2 linked regions of the Collimonas fungivorans genome follow. The protein of the gene in region 2 interacts with the protein of the main gene of each other region in a pairwise test. Links are inferred from orthologs where the notes say so. Each region holds a gene or a part of one and is shown on either strand. Other genes may lie near its edges.

The links.
Region 1: the proteins of CFter6_RS20850 (region 2) and ntrC interact in binary tests that used the Escherichia coli proteins (3 or more experiments, as listed by UniProt). The link is inferred for Collimonas fungivorans from one-to-one orthologs.

Annotation. Positions count from the first base shown.
Region 1 is NZ_CP013232.1:4,553,967-4,563,396, forward strand. Bases 6,363-9,219 are described here. They hold ntrC (nitrogen regulation protein NR(I)), read right to left. Parts: upstream 8,620-9,219; coding sequence 7,105-8,619; downstream 6,363-7,104. Other genes in these bases: CFter6_RS20000 (hypothetical protein), read right to left, coding at 6,400-6,807; glnL (nitrogen regulation protein NR(II)), read right to left, coding at 8,712-9,219. Outside these bases: CFter6_RS19965 (MFS transporter), read left to right, coding at 1-158; CFter6_RS19970 (esterase/lipase family protein), read right to left, coding at 324-956; CFter6_RS19975 (hypothetical protein), read right to left, coding at 965-1,222; CFter6_RS19980 (RluA family pseudouridine synthase), read right to left, coding at 1,381-2,277; CFter6_RS19985 (arsinothricin resistance N-acetyltransferase ArsN1 family B), read right to left, coding at 2,277-2,768; CFter6_RS19990 (propionate--CoA ligase), read right to left, coding at 2,853-4,745; CFter6_RS19995 (bifunctional 2-methylcitrate dehydratase/aconitate hydratase), read right to left, coding at 4,872-6,323; more of glnL, read right to left, coding at 9,220-9,430. UniProt on the Escherichia coli protein: Member of the two-component regulatory system NtrB/NtrC, which controls expression of the nitrogen-regulated (ntr) genes in response to nitrogen limitation.
Region 2 is NZ_CP013232.1:4,742,976-4,752,284, forward strand. The notes cover bases 4,129-6,864. They hold CFter6_RS20850 (response regulator transcription factor), read right to left. Parts: upstream 5,942-6,864; coding sequence 5,315-5,941; downstream 4,129-5,314. Other genes in these bases: CFter6_RS20845 (transporter substrate-binding domain-containing protein), read right to left, coding at 4,129-5,259; CFter6_RS20855 (EAL domain-containing response regulator), read left to right, coding at 6,176-6,864. Outside these bases: CFter6_RS20835 (YveK family protein), read right to left, coding at 10-870; CFter6_RS20840 (transposase), read right to left, coding at 971-1,432; more of CFter6_RS20845, read right to left, coding at 1,651-4,128; more of CFter6_RS20855, read left to right, coding at 6,865-7,360; CFter6_RS20860 (DUF2968 domain-containing protein), read right to left, coding at 7,388-8,008; CFter6_RS26715 (TolC family protein), read right to left, coding at 8,206-9,309. UniProt on the Escherichia coli protein: Member of the two-component regulatory system EvgS/EvgA. Regulates the expression of emrKY operon and yfdX. Also seems to control expression of at least one other multidrug efflux operon.

The sequences.
Region 1 (9,430 bases), 190 kb from region 2 along the record:
TGCTGGCCGGCTCGCTGCGCAACAGCCTGGGCAGCTACACCCTGTCGTCGGTATTGATGGGGGCAGCTTGCATCGTGGCTGCGGTGATGGTGTTGCGGATCAAGGGCCACCATGCCGGCGGCGACCTGATACCGGCGGTTCCGGTACCGAATCGCTAGTGGAGTGCTTCGTAAATGGGGGAGCCCCAGAAGTGCTGAATTTTTGTGCCAGGCTAGGCGCAAACCGGAGCGATAGTCGGACTATCGCGAGGATTTGCAACGACGCATGGCGCAAAAAAGCAGTGCTTATGGGGTTTCAACATTTGCGAAACACTCCACTACAGTTCATGAGCTGACGCTGGCCATGATATCGCTGGCCACCTGGCGTGAATTCATGATGACGGTGTGGATGGTAGGCAGCAGCTGCACCGGTATTTCTCCCAGCTGCACTTCCTTGACCGACAGGATGCCGTCGTTCGGTTCGTCGCCGAACGGCATCCAGCTGCCGCGCGGCCCTTTGATGCCGGCATACACGCGCAACGGGATATCCGGGACCGGCAAGCTATCCATGAATTCCTGGCGCGCCAGCAGCTGTCCCATCTCTCCGGTCAGCAAGCGGAACAAACGCCACTGCGCCAGCTTGATGGCATAACTTGAAGCCATGGTCGGCGGCGCCAGGAACACGCCGAGCTCGGGCGCCCGCGCCAGGCTTGGCAATACGGCACGCGTCAGCACGCAGCCCAGCGAATGGCCGACGACGATGAAACGCTGGTCGCCGGCGCGTGCGGCAACGAATTTGCGCAAGCGCTCGACGCAGGGCAGCCAGCGTTCAAACGCAGCCGAATAGGCAAACAGGTGGGTAATCATGCCTGCCGCACGCAAGCGCCTGGCAAGCAGCAACATCGACACCGGCGTACGGCCCATGCCATGCACCAGGATGACGTGTACGCCTGCACTACCGTCCGGATGGGCGCTCATTGGCAGGGTTATTCTTTTTTCTGCAGCTGCTTTTCAAAAGCCACATCCAGCTTGCTGATGCGCTTCGGCTTTTGCGGGCCGTAGGCGTTGACGAAGCGGACGAAGGCGTCCAGCTCCAGCGCTTCGCTCAAGCGGATCGGCGCCTCGAAACCGGCGTTCTGCGTCAGGTAAAACAATTCCTCTGCGGTCCTCACCATCGAATAGCGTACATCGGTGCTGCGGGCATTGAGACGTTCGACCGCCGCTGTGGCTCGGGTTGATCTCATTGCATTCTCCTGGTATCTACTGATACTTGCTTAAATCATGAAAACTCTTGTTTATCCATCGCTCTCGTAGGGTGGGCACCCGTGCCCACGCGGATGTCGACGGCACTACGTGGGCACAGGTGCCCACCCTACCTCGTCTGTTATCCAACGTTCATCTTTTACAGTTCGCGCTGGCTGGCAAAATGGCGTCGCCGCCCGTCCAGCGGATCGACGAAAGCGATTTCCCGCGCCAGCAGTTTCAAGGGCGCCGACAAGTCGTCGCCCTTGCAAGGATGTACATCTGGATAAAAAGCATCGTTGATGATCGGTATCCCCAATGCTGCCAAATGTACGCGCAACTGATGTTTCTTGCCGGTCAATGGCCGCAGCCGGTAGCGGCTGCAGGTTTCTCGCTGCTCGATCAGTTCGATGCGGGTCTCCGAGTTCGGCTCGCCGTCCACCTCTTGCATGCGGAAAAACGGCGTACCTTCCACCATGCGGCTGCGATATACCAGCGGCAGCACCAGGTCCGGCGCGCTCGGCGCCAGCGCCTCGTAGGTCTTGTCGACCAGCCGTTGCTGGAACAGCGACTGGTAGGCGCCACGGCTGGCCATGTCGTGGGAAAAAATCACCACGCCGGCGGTTTCCCGGTCCAGCCGGTGGATCGGCGTCAGGTCGGCCAGGCCGGTTTCCTTCTTAAGGCGGACCAGCAAGGTCTCGTGCAGGAAACGTCCGCTCGGGATCACCGGCAGGAAATGCGGCTTGTCGGCCACCAGTATCCGTTCATCCTGGTACAGGATGGAAGCTGCAAACGGAATCGGCGTCTCGGCCGGCAATTCACGGTAATAAAAAATGCGCATGCCGCACCGGTACGGACTGTCCGGTGCCAAGCGCACGCCGTCGCCGTCAACCACTTCGCCGCGCGCCATGCGCGCCTCCCAGGTAGCGCTGGTTATGGCCGGGAACCGCTGTTCCAGGAAACTCAGCAGGTCAGGCCATTCGCCCGCCGGCAGCCACAGGTAGCTTGGCGCAACGCCATCGATAACTGGCAACGGCGCCGGCAGCGAATGCGCCATCACAATATCCGTTGCCAATAACCGACGTCGATCCAGCGATCGAATTTCTTGCCGACCTGGGAGAAGTGGGCCACTTTTTCATAGCCCATTTTTTCATGCAAGGCGATGCTGGCGGCGTTCGGCAGGGCAATGCCGCCGATCGCCACATGTATCGGCAATTTCTGCAGTTCGGCGATCAGGGCGCGATATAGCGCACTGCCGAGTCCCTTGCCGGCGGCGGCAGGCGACAGGTACACCGAAGTCTCGACAGCATGCTGGTAGGCTGCGCGCGTGCGCCATTTGGTGGCATACGCGTAGCCGAGGATCTGTTCGTTCTCTGCACATACCAGCCACGGGAAGCTGGCAGTGATATCCAGGATGCGATGTCTTATCTGTTCCGGCGTTACGGGCTCCGTTTCGAAACTGATGACGGTGTCGCGGATGTAGGGATTATAGATGTCGCAGATGGCGGCGGCATCGTCGATGGTTGCCGGGCGGATGATATGGGTCATGGCAAAAAACTCAGCTTAACAGGCGAATGTACAATCATACCGTGCATTCGCCCATGCCAGAGGGCAACCGCCAAATAGACGGCATCAGAGGCGCAAGGCGTCCTTGACCTGCTGCAGGGAAGACGGGTCTTCGATGGTGGTCAGGTCGCCCGGATCGCGTCCCTCGCAGATCGCCTGGATCGAACGGCGCAGCAGCTTGCCGGAGCGGGTTTTAGGCAGCAGGCTGACCACATATACGCGCGCCGGGCGGCCGACGCTGCCGATCTGCTTGTCGACCACGCCCATGATCTCGGCCTCCAGCGCGGCGCGTGCCTGCGCCGTATCGACCGCCAGCCTGGGAATCACAAAAGCCACCGCTACCTGCCCTTTCAGCTTGTCTTCGATGCCGACCACGGCCACCTCGGATACGTTCGGATGACTGGAAATGCTCTCTTCTATTTCGCGCGTGCCCAGCCGGTGGCCGGCGACATTGATGACGTCGTCGGTGCGCCCGAGGATGAAGTAATAACCGTCGTCGTCGCGGATGCCCCAGTCGAAAGTTGAATAAGCCTGGTTGCGGGAACCGGGCACTTGCGTGGCCCAGTAAGTATCGATGCAGCGCTGGTCGTCGCCGTAAATGGTTTGCATGCAGCCTGGCGGCAACGGCCATTCGATCACCACCACGCCTTTTTCGTTGGCGCCGCACAGCTCGCCAGTGGTCTCGTTCAGCAACCGCACCTTATAGCCGTACATCGGCAGGCCGGGGCTGCCAAGCTTGCTCGGCTTGGCCTCGACATTCTTGGCGATGGTCATGATCGGCCAACCTGATTCGGTCTGCCAGTAATTGTCGATGACGGGCACGCCGAGCGCCGACGAAATCCAGCTGGAGGTGGTTTCGTCCAGCGGCTCGCCGGCCAGGTATAACGCCTGCAGCGAAGACAAATCATATTTCCGCATCAGTTCAGGCGGCTGTTTTTTCAGCACCCGGATTGCAGTCGGCGCCGAGAACATGCGTGTCACCTTGTATTTTTCGGCGATGCCCCACCAGACGCCAGCGTCCGGACGGATCGGCAACCCCTCGTACAGCACCGTCGCCATGCCGGCAATCAGCGGACCGTAAACGATGTATGAATGTCCGACCACCCAGCCAATGTCGGAGGTACAGAAAAACGTTCCCCCCGGCTTGCTGCAAAAGATGGTGTCCATGGAAGTCGCCAGCGCCACCGCATAACCGCCGACATCGCGCTGCACGCCCTTGGGCTTGCCGGTGGTGCCGGAGGTATACAGGATATAAGAAGCTTCGTTCGACTCCAGCCAGACCACCGGCACTTTGGCGTCCATATGCAGCTGGCGCTGTTCGGCATAATCCACATCGCGGCCGGCGGTCGTTGCCATGGCGGCCAGGCCGCGATTGACCATCAAGACATGCGCCGGTTTGTGCCGCGCCAGCTTGATCGCCTCGTCCAGCAAACCCTTGTAGGGCAAGATCTTGCCGGCGCGCGAACCGGCGTCGGCGGAAACGATCAGCTTGGGCGTTGCATCGTCGATGCGGCTGGCCAGGCTGTTCGAGGCGAAACCGCCGAACACCACCGAATGGATGGCGCCGATGCGAGCGCAAGCCAGCATGGCGAACACCGCCTCGGCGATCATCGGCATGTAGATCAGGACCCGGTCGCCGCGTCCCACGCCCAGTCCCTGCATGACGGCGGCGGCGCGATTGACCTCTGCCTGCAGCTCGCGGAAGGAATAGGTTTTTTCGGTATTGGTTTCGGTCGACACCGCGATCAGGGCGGCCTGGTCGCCGCGTGTCGCCACCCAGCGGTCCACCGCGTTGTGGCACAGGTTGGTGGCGCCGTCGACAAACCACCTGGCGAACGGCGGCCGGCTGCCGTCGAGGACTTGCGAAAACGGGTGGTGCCAGTCGATACGCCTGGCTTGTTCGGCCCAGAAAGTGGACGGATCGTCGACCGAGCGCTGGTAAAAGGTGGCAAAACTCATGCTGTCTCCTCGTTTCTTTTAAAGAACCGCAGGGCGTAAACACTCCCGGTCCGGCTGCGCATGCTTCTATGGCATGTTTTCCGGCAGCTGTCGCAAATGCACCCCGTCATGGCGGGCGCCGTTTCTTTAGATCACATACAGGTCAACATACTCGTTGACCGCCATGCCTTCCAGCTTTTTCTGGTCCAGCGAAACTTCCAGGATCCTCTGCTGCTGTTTGACCGACAGCTGACGCGCCAGGTTGATCTTGAACTTGGCTTCCAGCAGCGGGATGCCATCCTCGCGGCGACGTGCATGGCCGATCGGATATTCGACCACGATTTCCTTGAGTTTCGTGCCATCCTTGAATTCGACCGTCAGCGCATTGGCGATCGAACGCTTCTTGGGATCGTGGTAATCCTTTGTGAAAGCCTTGTCTTCGACGCAGACGATCTTGCCGCGCAAGGCGTCGATGCGCTTGTCGGCGGCAATCTTGTCTTCATAATCGCCGGCCGTCAGGCGACCGAAAATCAGCGGCACGGCTACCATGTACTGGATGCAGTGGTCGCGGTCGGCCGGGTTGTTGAGCGGGCCCTTCTTGTCGATGATGCGGATGCAGGCTTCGTGGGTGCGGATGGTTATCTGCTTGATGTCTGCCACCGGCTTGCCGGACTTGGCCAGTTCCGCATGCAAGCTCATCGCCGCTTCCACTGCGGTCTGCGCATGGAACTCGGCCGGGAAGGAAATCTTGAACAGCACGTTTTCCATCACATACGATGCGTACTTGCGCTGAAACTTGAATGGCTGGCCTTTGAACAGCACGTCGTAGAAACCCCAGGTCTTGGCGGTCAGCACCGATGGATAGCCCATTTCGCCGCTTTTGGCGATCAGGGCCAGGCGCACCGCGCGCGAGGTGGCGTCGCCGGCGGCCCAGGATTTGCGCGAACCGGTGTTCGGCGCATGGCGATAGGTACGCAGCGGCTGGCCGTCGACCCATGCCAGCGACACTGCATTGAGTATTTCCTCGCGGTTCAGATCCATCATTTCCGCAACCACCGCAGTCGAAGCGACCTTGACCAGCACCACATGGTCCAGGCCGACCTCGTTGAAGGAATTCTCCAGTGCGATGCAGCCGTGGATTTCGTGCGCCTTGATCATCGCGGCCAGCACGTCTTTCATCTTCAGCGGCTTCTTGCCGGCGGCGACGGCATTGCGCGAGAGCCAGTCAGCTGTGGCCAGGATGCCGCCCAGGTTGTCGGATGGATGGCCCCATTCCGCAGCCAGCCAGGTATCGTTGAAATCCAGCCAGCGGATCATGGCGCCGATGTTGAAGGCAGCCTGGACCGGATCGAGCTGGAACTGCGTGCCCGGCACCCTGGCGCCGTTAGGCACCACGGTTCCCGCCACGACAGGCCCCATCAGCTTCTTGCAGGCCGGGTATTCCAGCGCTTCCAGGCCGCAGCCCAGGGTATCGATCAGGCAGTTGCGGGCGGTATCGTAGGCAACCTTGGAAGTGATCTTGTACCTGGTCACGTAGTCGACGATATCGACCAGTACTTTGTCGTATTTCGGGCGGACGTTGGAGATATGAGCGGACATTGTTTTCCTTGACGATGAAAAATCAAACCAACAATTGAAGCCGAGAGACCAAAACCAACTGCCTGCCCTGCTCAAGTCATCCGCGCAGCTTGCATTCGTTGGCCAGCTGCTGCCCCAGCTTGGAATTGAGCAGCATCGACTTGGCCGGGATCTGGATCCACACCAGGCCGCTGGCCTTGTCTTCCAGGCGCACCGCGCCGGTGGTGGTGCTGACCGTGGTCATGGTGTAGCTGCGGCCCTTCCAGGACAGCTTGACGTCGCTGCCGGCGCCGCCGGCCAGGTCGACCCGGTTCCCCAGTTCGCAATAGAAATTACCGGTCAGCAGGCTGGCTGCCGGCGTCGGCTCCAGCTTCAGAAGATTCGGCAAGGTCGGCTGCGGCTTGGTGTCGGCCAGCGGCACGCTGGAACCGCAGGCGGCCAGCAAAGCGGCGAGTGTCACGGCAGAAGCGATGCGGCAAGTGTTCAATGCATTAAAAGCGATCATATGGTCCCGGCCCAAAGGCGTTAAATAAGCGGATAGTTTCCCTCGCTTGTGCAATGGAAACATCTATTGGCTCGCTCCTGCGTCGGTATTGCCATTTTGCATACAGACGCTATTTACGTTTGCCAATCGGGACAAATTTTAAATCTTCTGGGCCCGCATGATTCGCCGATGCGCGAATAATCTTGTAATCTTTTTTTTCGGCAATGTGCACCGCCCACCAAAAGCGCGGGCAATCGCGGACAGGGATGCAAATGGAGAGGATAACAGGACCGGAGAACCCGGTCCTGCCGGGAGGCGTCAGTCGTCCTTGGCGCCGGCTATGCCTAGTTCCTGGATCTTGCGGGTGATGGTATTGCGGCCGATGCCGAGGCGTACCGCGGCATCGTTCTTGCGTCCATGCGTATGGCGCAATGCAATCTTGATCAAGGCCGATTCGAATTGCCGTCCAAGCACATCCATGACGTCAGCGTCGCCATTACTGAGCATGTGTGCCGCTTCAACCTCCAGCAAGGCAATCCAGCTCTGCTTTTCGCCGGCGCCAGCGGCTTGCGCGGCAGGCGCCAGGATTTCGGGATAGTGCGCGACGGCCGGCGCCGCCAGGTGCGGATCAAACGCCACCGGCCTGCTGGCCGGGCTTTCCAGCTGCATGCTCTGGTCGCGGCCGCCGACCAGGTCTTGCGGCAGATCCTTGATCTCGACGGTCTGGCCGGGCGCCATCACGGTGATCCAGTTGCACAGGTTTTCCAGCTGGCGCACGTTGCCTGGCAGGTCGAGGCTGCTCATGAAACGCATGGCGTTGTCGGAGACACGCTTGCTTTCCACGCCCAGCTGCTTGGCGCTCTGGCTCAGGAAATAACGGGTCAGGATCGGGATGTCTTCGCGCCGTTCGCGCAAGCTCGGCAGGCGCAGCCGGATCACGTTCAGGCGGTGGTACAAGTCTTCCCGGAACAAGCCTTCGCGGACCCGGGTTTCCAGGTTCTGATGGGTCGCGGCGATGACACGGACGTTGGCTTTCAAGGACTGGTGGCCGCCGACGCGATAGAAATGGCCGTCCGACAAAACCCGCAGCAAACGGGTCTGCAAATCGAACGGCATGTCGCCGATTTCATCGAGGAACAGGGTGCCGCCTTCGGCTTGTTCAAAACGGCCGCGGCGCGAGGCCTGGGCGCCGGTGAACGCGCCGCGTTCATGGCCGAACAGTTCCGACTCCAGCAGATCCTTCGGAATCGCCGCGGTATTGAGCGCAATGAACGGCTGCGAAGCGCGCGGGCTGTGCTTGTGCAGGGCACGTGCAACCAGTTCCTTGCCGGTGCCAGATTCGCCGGTGATCAGCACCGTCACGTTCGATTGCGACAGGCGGCCGATGGCGCGGAACACGTCTTGCATGGCCGGCGCCTGTCCCAGGATTTCCGGGGTCTCGGCGGATGCCTGCTCGACATTCGCTTCGCGCAAGCTTTCTTCCAGCGCGCGCCGTATCAGTTCGACCGCCTTGTCGACGTCGAACGGCTTGGCCAGGTATTCGAAAGCCCCGCCCTGGAACGCGGCAACCGCTGAGTCCAGATCGGAAAAAGCAGTGATGATGATCACCGGCACGCCGGGAAACTTGGCCTTGACGGTTTGCAGCAGCTCCAGGCCGGAAGCGCCCGGCATGCGGATATCGGAGACCAGCACTTGCGGCGTGCTCGATTGCAGCGCTTCGATCGCGTCGCGCGCATTGGAGAAACTCTTGGTGCTCAGGTTTTCGCGGGCCAGCGCTTTTTCAAGCACCCATCGAATCGATTCGTCGTCGTCAACAATCCAGATTGGTTTCATGTGTTTTGTGCTGCGCCAGAAGCGCAGTCCGTTAAACTCGTAGTCGATTACATTTCTCATCGCCATGACGGCCTACCTACTGCCTGCAAGCATCAGGGCAGAGGTATAAGAATCCTGAAATCTGTATATCCCGGCCGGCTTTCACATTCGATGACGCCCATGTGCTGCTGCACAAAGGTTTGCGCCAGCGTCAAACCCAAACCGCTGCCGCCGTCGCGTCCCGATACCAGCGGATAGAAAATGCGTTCTTGAATCTCGGCCGGGATGCCAGGTCCATTGTCGATGATATGCAAGTCTAGTGCCAGCCGGTAACGCACCTTGGCCAGCGTCACCTGGCGCACTACCCGGCTCTGGAAAACCAGTTCGGCGTCGCCCGCCTTGATGCGCTCCTGCAACGCCTGCGCGGCGTTGTGGGCGATGTTCAGGATCGCCTGTATCAGCTGCTCCTTGTCGCCGCGGAATTGCGGGATCGACAGGTCGTAATCGCGCTTGATGCTCAGGCCGCTCGGGAATTCGGCCACGATCAGGCTGCGCACCCGCTCGCATACCTCGTGGATATTGACGTCGCCCACGATCTGCGCCAGCCGGTGCGGCGCCAGCAGGCGATCCACCAGGGTCTGCAGGCGATCGGCTTCCTTGATGATGACCTGTGTGTATTCGCGCAATTCCTTGACGTGGCGCTCCGGCAGTTCGAGCTCCAGCAGCTGGGCGGCGCCACGGATGCCGCCCAGCGGATTCTTGATTTCATGCGCCAGGTTGCGGATCAGCTCCTTGTTGACCTGGCTCTGGTCGATCAAGCGTTCCTCGCGCT
Region 2 (9,309 bases):
GGTTCAGGTTTATTCCCGAAACGTTCTGGCAATCGCGCCTTGCAGTTCCTTGTCGCGCACCAGCGCGTACAGGCCGGCCAGCATGAAACCAAGAATCAATCCGATTGCCGCTGCGATGCTTTTCCTAGGATAGACGGCATGCTGCGGCACGTATGCCGGGGCGACTGACTTGGTATTGAAGGTGCGGTAGGGGCTGAGCTGTTCGTCCAGGCCGTTGATCTGGTCCCGAAACACGCGCCTCTCCGATTCGTTGGATTTCAGCATGGACGCCAGCAAGATGCTTTCCGAGAACTTCCGTTCTATGGTGCCGGCACTATTGACCTTTTTTATCGGCTCCAGCACAGCGACATGCTCATCCTCGATCCTCTGCAGCGACGTCCTGGCGTCAGCCAGGTTCTTTTCCAGCCTGGTTACGGACGGCAGCAGCAGTTCCGCATGCTCAGCCTGCAGCATATGGAACGCCGCCAGGAGATTCGCCTTTGCCTCCTCAGGCGAGTACCCTTTGACGCTCATCTCCAGCAAGTTTCCGCCCTTTGCGATAGAGGCCGCCAGCGTTTTCTTGATCAGCGCGCTGCGCCGGTCCAGCGATTCGTCGGTCGGCAGTTGCTCGGCCTGCAGCACTTGGTTGACAAAACCGGGAAACTTGACGCGCTGGACAACATTGTTCGGATCCACCAGCAGGTTTGCGCCGGAGCCAATCTGGCCGACCTGGAACAGCAGGGTTGCAGGCCATTGCTTGGGGATCATGTAAGAGGTGCCATATGCTGCCAGCGCTCCGGCAACGCTGCATGCTGCGAGCAATGCCAGGTGACGTTTGAGAGCAGTGGACAGCGTAAGCTGCGATGCTGACGGATGAATGGATTCGGTCATTGTGGAATAAAGTGCATGCAATTTCCGCGACAGAATGTCGCAAGCAGATCCGGCGCAAAGGCCGCGACGGTGAATTGTTTACAACCGGGCCACGTACGCGTCAGGAGCCGAGCAAGGCGACCCAGTGCAAGGTCGATTCGTCCGATGCCGGCGTACGCGCCGGTATGGCGGCTGCTGCCGTCGCCCGGTACGATGCTTTTTTTGCCTTGCGGCTGAGGCGCTGTTCGAGGCGGCTGGTGTACAGGTCGCCATAGATGACGATGGTGTCCAGCATACCTTGCAATCCGGCATCGCCGACCTTGCTTCCGGCCAGCTGGCGCCAGAAATCGCATTCGTTCCAGCGCCGGAAACGCATGTAAGCCGTGCTCGAGCGGCCGAACTGGGGCGGCAGCTTGGACCACGGAGCGTGATTCAACACTACCCACAGCAAGGCTTCGATAAACCTGCGATTGTCCTTGGCGCTGACGCCGGGGTCGCCGGCACGGCCGATCAGCAACGGCTCCAGCATCTGCCATTGGGCGTCGCTGAGCTTCATCTCGTATTCAGGTGTGTCGTTCATCATGAGGTCATGTTTTTCTTTGTAGACCAGTGTGATGATGAGGGACTTTGCAATGGGTAGATAGCGGATTTGGCGTCAAATGATGTAGGAAAAACCCTATAAAAACTCTGGTACCTGTGCTCACCGTTGCTGTGGCACATCCGCGTGGGCACGGGTGCCCACCCTACCGCTTTATAAAACTCCTCGTAGGGTGGGCAGGTTTTTCTGCCCACGCGGATCGCTCAGGTTTCGCCCGCTTCTTCCAGCAACCAACTTTCCAGCGACTGCTCCAGATGCGTGATTTCGGCCAGCACCACCGATGCCGCCTGGCGCAGGTCGCCGTCGGCGGCGCCGTCGCGGCACAGGCTCTCCAGCTCCGCCGCGGCTTCCGACAGCACCTGGGCGCCGACAATGGTCGAAGCACCCTTGATGGAATGGGCGACATCGCCCGCCGCCAGCCAGTCGGCGGCGGTCACGCGCTGTATCAGCAGCAGGCTGTCGTTGCGGTTGGAATTGATGAGCTCCTTCGCCAGCCTCGAGACCAGGGCGAAATTGCCGCCCGTCATGGCTTCCAGCGAACTGGCGTCGAACAGCGAATCGGCCGGCTTCGGCTTGGCGTCAACGATATTGTGCGGCAGGCCGACCGTCAGCCGCCTCTGCAAATCATCGAGCCCGATCGGCTTGAACAGGCAATCGTCCATGCCGGCCGCCTTGCAGCGCTGTATTTCCTCCGGCTGGGCGTTGGCGGTATAGCCCCAGATCACGCAGTGCCGGGTGTCTGCTTCATTGCGGATTTCGCGCGCCAGCTGGTAGCCGCTCATCACCGGCATGTTGCAATCCGTCATGACCAGGTCGAAGCTGCCGGCGCGCCAGATCTGCAGCGCTTCCCGGCCATCTTCGGCCGACTCGACATCGTGTCCGAGATACTGCAGCTGCTGGCACAGCACCAGGCGGTTGGCGACATTGTCGTCGGCCACCAGCACGCGCAGGCGGCCCAGCTTTGGCGCAACAACTGTTGCCGGCTGCTGCTGCGTGCCGAGCGGTTCGACGGTGGCCACGGTAAATCTGACCAGGATCTGGGTGCCGACTCCCAGTTCGCTCTGCAGCGCGATATCGCCGCCCATCATCTGCGCCAGCCGGCGGCTGATGGCCAGCCCTAGGCCGGTGCCGCTCTCGGCCGAACGCGGACGCGTCGCGCTAGCCTGGACAAACGGTGCGAACAACTTGGCCTGCTCTTCCTGCGGGATGCCGGAGCCGGTATCGCTGACCTGCAACTGCAGCGCCAGGCGGCCGTCCTTTTCCTCCTGCACATCGAGGCGGATGGTGACCTCGCCTTCCTGCGTGAACTTGATGGCGTTGCTGACTAGGTTGGACAAGATCTGCTTGAAGCGCATCGGGTCGACCAGCACCTCGACGCCGGCATTGGCGTCGATGAAAGTGCGCAGGGTCAAGCCCTTTTGCCGCGCCAGGCCGTCGAACACGCGTGCCACGGCTTCCACCAGCTCGCGCAGGTTGGCGCGTTCCGGCACCAGCTCCAGCTTGCCGGATTCGATCTTGGCGATGTCCAGGATGTCGCCGATCAGGCCCAGCAGGGTCTTGGCGGAATCGTAGGCGACCTTGATCGAAGGCCGGTCCCACAAGCCGTTCTCGCCGCGCTTGAGGACCAGCTCCAGCATGCCGATGATGGCGTTCATCGGGGTCCGTATTTCGTGGCTCATGGTGGCCAGGAAAGTCGATTTGGCGCGGCTGGCTTCGTCCGCTTCTTCCTTGGCCAGCTGCAGCGCGTCGATCAGCTGTTCGCGTTCGGAGATGTCGATCCAGCCGCCGATCAGGCCGGCCGGCTTGCCACGGGTATCCTTGAACGGCAAGGTCCAGTGATAGATCCTGAGATGGCGCTCGCCGAACGCCATGTCGCGGTCGGCGAACACCGGTATGCCATCCTGCATGGTCTGCAGGTACATGGCATGGAATTCCTGCGCCGTTTCCGGCGGAAACACGGTCGATTCCGGCAACAGCTTGCCGATCACCTGGTCGCGCTCGCCGCCCATGGCTTCCAGGTAGCTGCGGTTGCATTCGATCAGCCGGGCATTGAGGTCGCGCACATAGATCGGGTGCGGCGTGTCGTCGATCATGGCGCGCATGAAGGCGAGCTGGTCGCCCAGCGCGCGCTCGGCCAGCTTGCGTTTGGCGATCTGGCGGCGCAGATAGGCGATCCAGAACAGGCTGGCCAGGATCAGCAGCAAGGCGCCGGCGGCGATCTGGTAGATCTCCCAGCGATAGGTATTCCAGGAACTCGGTTCGGCGTCGTTCTTCTCGCGCCAGCGGTTGGTCAGCATGATGGCGTCGTTGGGCGGTATGCTGCGCAGCACCTTGTTGAGGATGTCGCGCAGCTCCGGCTCGCTGCGCCGCACGCCCATCGCCAGCCGCGCCATGTCCTCGCCGACCGGCGCCGCGATGCGCAGCTTGCCGCGGAACGGCCCCTCGATAAAATAGCTGGTGGCGATCTGGGTCTGGATGGTGCCGTCCACCTGCCCTTGCGCCAGTTTTTCAAATGCCGATATCGCCTGGTCTACCAGCACCAGCTCGATGCCGGGATACTGCTTGCGCAGCTGCGGAACCATGGGATTGCCGCCCTGGATCGCCAGTTTTTTGCCGTTCATCTGAGCCAGATCGGTGATCGCCGTGTCGTCGCTGCGCGCCACCAGCACCAGGTTGTTGAGCAGAAAGGGCTGGGCGAACGCCAGGTCGGCCTGGCGCTCGGGACTCATCAGTAGGGCGCCCACCATGTGCGCCTTGCCTTCACGTACCGCATTGATCATGTCCGGGATCGAATCGATGCGCACCACCTCGAAGTCAAGGCCGGTACGCAATTCGATCAGGCGCAGGTAATCCGACACCAGGCCGTCGAACTGGCCGCTTTGGGTGTAGAAGGTCAGCGGCGCGAACAAGCCGTTGACCGCCACCCGGACTTTCGGATGCTGGGCGATCCACTTGCGCTCGGCGTCGGTCAAGACCAGCGGCGTCGCGGTGATCCGGAAATCCAGGCCCACTCCCCAGCGCTGCAGCATGCTGCGGTGCACCGATTCCGGAATCGCCTTGAGCAAGGTGTCAAGCACCCGCAGCAAGACTGTGTTCTGTTTCTGTACGGCGAAGCCGACGTCGCGGTTGCTCACCGGCGCAAAGCCATCCGTCCGCAGCACGCTGAAATAACCCTTGTGGATCAGGAAGCTGGCGCCGATGGCGTCGCCCAGGAAAATGTCGGCCTCGTTATGAAGCACGCCCAGAATCGCCCTGCGGACGTCGGGATAGGGCTTGAAGGTGGCCAGCGGATAAAGATTGTGCAGCTCCTGCTCGGACAGGTAGCCGGGCACGACTGCCATGCGCAGTGCGGCGCCAGGCTTGCTGGCGATGTTATGTTTGCCGATCGGCAGCACGATCGCGGTGCGGTTGACGGCATACGGGCGCGACAGGACGAAATCCTGGCCGGCCAGCTCGCTCTGGATGGTGTTGCCCAAGATGTCGATATTGCCCTTGGCCAGCGCCATGTTGGCAGCCTCGCGCGTCGGGTAGCGCACGACTTCGACGATCAGTCCCATCTGCTTCGCCAGCAGCGCCACATAGTCTGCCGTCAGGCCATCGAAATCCTGATGGCTGTCGCTGAAATCGAAGGGCGGATGGTCCGGGGCGACCGTGCCGAGCCGCAGCATGCGTTTTTTGCCGAGCCAGCGCCAGTCGTCTCCGGATAAATTGAAAACCAGGTTCTGTTCAAGCGGCCGCTCGATGATTTGCAAGCGCTCGGCTGCCGGATCGGTATCCAGCGCCAGCACCGCTGTCGCGCTGCAATACAGCACGGATAGGAGCAGAATCCGGAGCAGAAACCGGAGCAACTGCCGGCACAACATGGTTTCAGACCAGGCCATTGCGTCGCGCAATGTCGATCAGCTCCACCAGCGACTGGGCATGCAGTTTTTCCTGCAGGCGTGTCTTGTAAGTACTCACGGTTTTCGGACTGATCAGCATGCTGACCGCGATATCCTTGCTCGGCACGCCGTTGGCCAGTTGCTGCAGCACGTCCAGCTCGCGGTCCGAGAGACGCTCGATCAGTTCGTCTTCGCTAGTCTGCAGGCCGCGCTTGCGCTTGCCCTGGAACGCCAGGTCCGGGAAATAGCGGTAGCCGCCGAGGATGGCGTAAGTGGCATTCTGCAATTCGGCCAGCTGCTGCTGCTTGCTGATGAAACCGGCGGCGCCGGCTTCCATGCAGCGGTAAGCGAAGTGCTGGGCGCTTTGCGAAGTCAGGATCAAGATGCGGCTGGGGAAATCCAGCGCTTCCAGCCGTGCAATCACTTCCAGGCCGTTCAGGCGCGGGATGTTGATATCGAGCACGATCATGTCCGGCTTGTGTTCACGCGCCAGCTGCACCGCATCCACTCCATTATTGGCTTCCGCCACGATCTCATGGCCCGCCGCTTCCAGCAGGCCCCTCACGGCCATGCAAATCACTGGATGGTCGTCAACAATCATAATTCTACTCACACATTACTCCATCAAGAAAACAAGAACACAAAACATACCCCTCTCGCCGCTATCTTGCTCTCGGATTAAGACAAATCCTACATGCAATTCGGCAACTTGTGGGGACCATGACATAGCGACAATATTTCAGGAAAAATCCGACGCACTGAATCGCGCCTCCCTACATCGTTTCTGCCGCAACAGCCGGACAATCGATTTATCGAAATCCACCTGTCAATACCCATAACCATCGTGATGAACCAACAACAATCTATCCTCGTCCTGGACGACAATCCGGCCCAGCGCATGGCGATGCTGCTGCAGCTCGGCATGCTGGGCTACCACAACACCTGCGAAGCCGCCAACGGCGCCGCCGCACTGGCCCAGATCGACCGCCTCGAACAGCTCGACGTCGTCATCTGCGACATCCGCATGTCGCAGATGGACGGCATCGAATTCCTGCGGCGCCTGGCGGCGCACCGCCTGCGGCCGGCGATCCTGATCTGCAGCGCAGTCGAAGAAAGCCTGCGCCGCTCGGTGCTGTTCCTGGCCGCGCAATCGGGCTTGCCGGTGCTGGGCGATATCGGCAAGCCGATACCTACGCCCCTGCTGGGCAAACTGCTGCAGCGCCAGCCGGCCGCAGCCGCTCCCGCCGCCCTGGAACCGCCGGAGTTGCACGACGCCCTCGGCGGCCATGTATTCCTGGGCGACTTCAGCGCCTATTACCAGCCGCAGTACGCCCTGCACACGCTGGACATGACCGGCTTCGAGATCCAGTGCCGCTGGCAGCATCCGCTGCACGGCCTGCTGTCGCCCGCGCTGTTCATGCCGCAGCTCAGCGCCGACCAGCGCTACACCGTCAACCGGCATATCACCGAACAGGGCTTGCGCTTCATCTCCACCCTGCAGCGGCGCGACCTGACGCTGAACGTCTCGGTGCCGCTGGCAGATGTGCAGCTGCAGTCGGCCGGCCTGCCCGACATGGTGCAGGACTACCTGGAACGCTACCGCCTGTCGCCGGCTTCCTTGTCGCTGGAAGTCAACGCCGCCGATTTCGCCGAGGCGCCGCTGGTGACCATGGAAAACCTGGTGCGCCTGCGCCTTACCGGCTGCCACTTGACGCTGCAGGCCGATCCAGCCAATCTGCCGTCCCTGCAACGCCTGCATGAGCTGCCTTTCGATCAACTCAAGCTGGATGCGCGGCATACCCGGCCAAGCCGCGATCACGAAGACTGCCGCGCTGCCATGACCGCGGCGATTGCCAGCGCAGCGTCGCTGGGGATCCAGGTGATCATCGACGGCGTCCATAACTGGCAGGAAAACCAGGTGCTGCTGCACCTGGGATGCCAGCTGGGCAGCGGCGACTGGTATGCCGAAGCCATGGACGAGCAGGCGTTTTCGCAATGGATACAGCCTGCCCTGCGCCAGCGCCTGGGCTGAACTGCCGCAGCTGCTTCAGTTACTGCTTCAGTTTGCCGGGCCATGCACGCCCGACAGCTGAGATTCCAGCTGGCGGATATTGCGCTGCAGCTGGTCCAGCTGGATCTGGTACGCCCGGCGTTCGATTTCCGAAGCCCTGGCCTGGCTCTGCGCCGCTTGCCGCCCTTGCTGGATGCGCGCCTGCTCGCTCTGCATGATTTGCATGTCCGTATTCAAGGCCGCCAGGCGCGCTTCGCTTTCCTGCTTCGAGCGCTCCAGCGCCTGGCTTTGCGCGTTCAGGACCTGCAGCCGGATTTCTTCGCCGGCCCAGTCGGCGCTGCGCTGCGACAATTGCACGTAGCTGCGTTCGGCCAGCGCCAGGTTGTCGAAGCGCAGCACCCGCCACAAACTTTTCTGGTTCAGCAGCGCCACGTAAAACACCGGGGCGTTGTCGGCCATCAGCAGCGTCGTGCCGTATTCGCCGCTGTAGCTGGTGCGCAGCTCGCGCACCGACTTGTTATTCAATCTCTGCTTGAGTTCAGCCAGCGAACCGGGGCTGGCGGCAGGCACGCCGTTGGCGGCCGCCATGGCCGGCATCGCGCCTGCCGCCAGGGCGGCGCCGCTTAACGGCGCCAGCCCGAGCAGGGCAAGGCAGATGATCTTGTTCATGGAAAACTTCATCGATGGCCTGGATCGCATTCTTATCTCCGGAAATCAGTTGATACAACTATTCGTTTTTGCATAAATCATGCGCCGCGCACCGCGTGGGCAAGAAAACCTTGCCCACCCTACGATTTCGTTCATTGCCCGTAGGGTGGGCACCTGTGCCCACGCGGACGTTACGCCGCGCGCTGGACCGTCGCCCATCATTTAGGCTGCGGTCCACGCAGCCAGCTGGCCAGCTGGCCGGCGCCGGTATATTCCTGCAAGATCGACTGGTAGCCGTCGAAACGGCTGGCGATCTCGCTGACCCGGTTGTTGTAGTGGTCGCTCTCGGCCGACAGCACGTCGAGCAAAGTGCGTTTGCCAAGGTGGTACCACTGCTCGAAGAAGGCCTTGCGCACGCCGTCGGTTTCGCCGGTCAGGTTGTGATACAGGTCGGCGCGTTGCAGCGACGTCCTGGCATTCTGGTCGGCGTTGCGCACCTTGTATTCCAGGTCCAGCAGCTGCTGGCCTTTCTTTTCGCGGCTGGCGGCGGCGCGCTGCGAAGCTGCTGCCTGCTGCGCGCGTCCCGAACCGCCGCGGAAGGCGGCCCAGTTGATCGACAGCATGGTCTGCACCGGCTGCTCGCGTCCCAGCGTATCGCGCGCTGTGCTCTTGTTGACCACCCAGTTCAGGGCCGGCTTGGACGAAGCCTTGATAGCGTCAACATTGAGGTCGGCGGCATCGGCTTCGGCTTCGGCCTGCTTGATCGACGGATGGTCGTTGATGGTCGCCAGCATGGCAGGCAAATTAGCCGGCTGCAGCGGCCACACGCGGCCCGGCAGCGCCGGGATAGGCGCATCGCCGATCAGCTTGCGGATGTTCAGTTCGAATTCCTGCACCTTGGCCGCCACGCTGTCGCGGTTCGATTCCGCCTGCAGCAGGCGCGCCTTGGCCTGGGTCAGTTCGCTGCCGCGGCCGCGGTCGACCTCGACGATTTCCTTGAGCATGCTGACCAGCATGCCCATGCGCTCCACGTATTGCTGGCTGATGTCGACGGTCAGGCGGTTTTTCGCCAGTTCGGTCAGGTTGCTGGCCACCGTGAACGCCGAATTCTCAAGCTCCGCCTCGTAGCGCTGGCGCGTAGCCACGGCCAGCTGTTCGCGGCTGGCGATGGTTTTCTTGTTCTGGCCCCAGTCGAATACCGTGGTAGTCAGGCTCAGGTTGACGCCAGCGCTGCTGTTGTCGTTGTTGGCGCTGCCGCCGCCAAGCGCGACTGCCTTGGAATTGGTGCCGACATTCAATTGCGGCCAGCGCTGTCCCTTGGT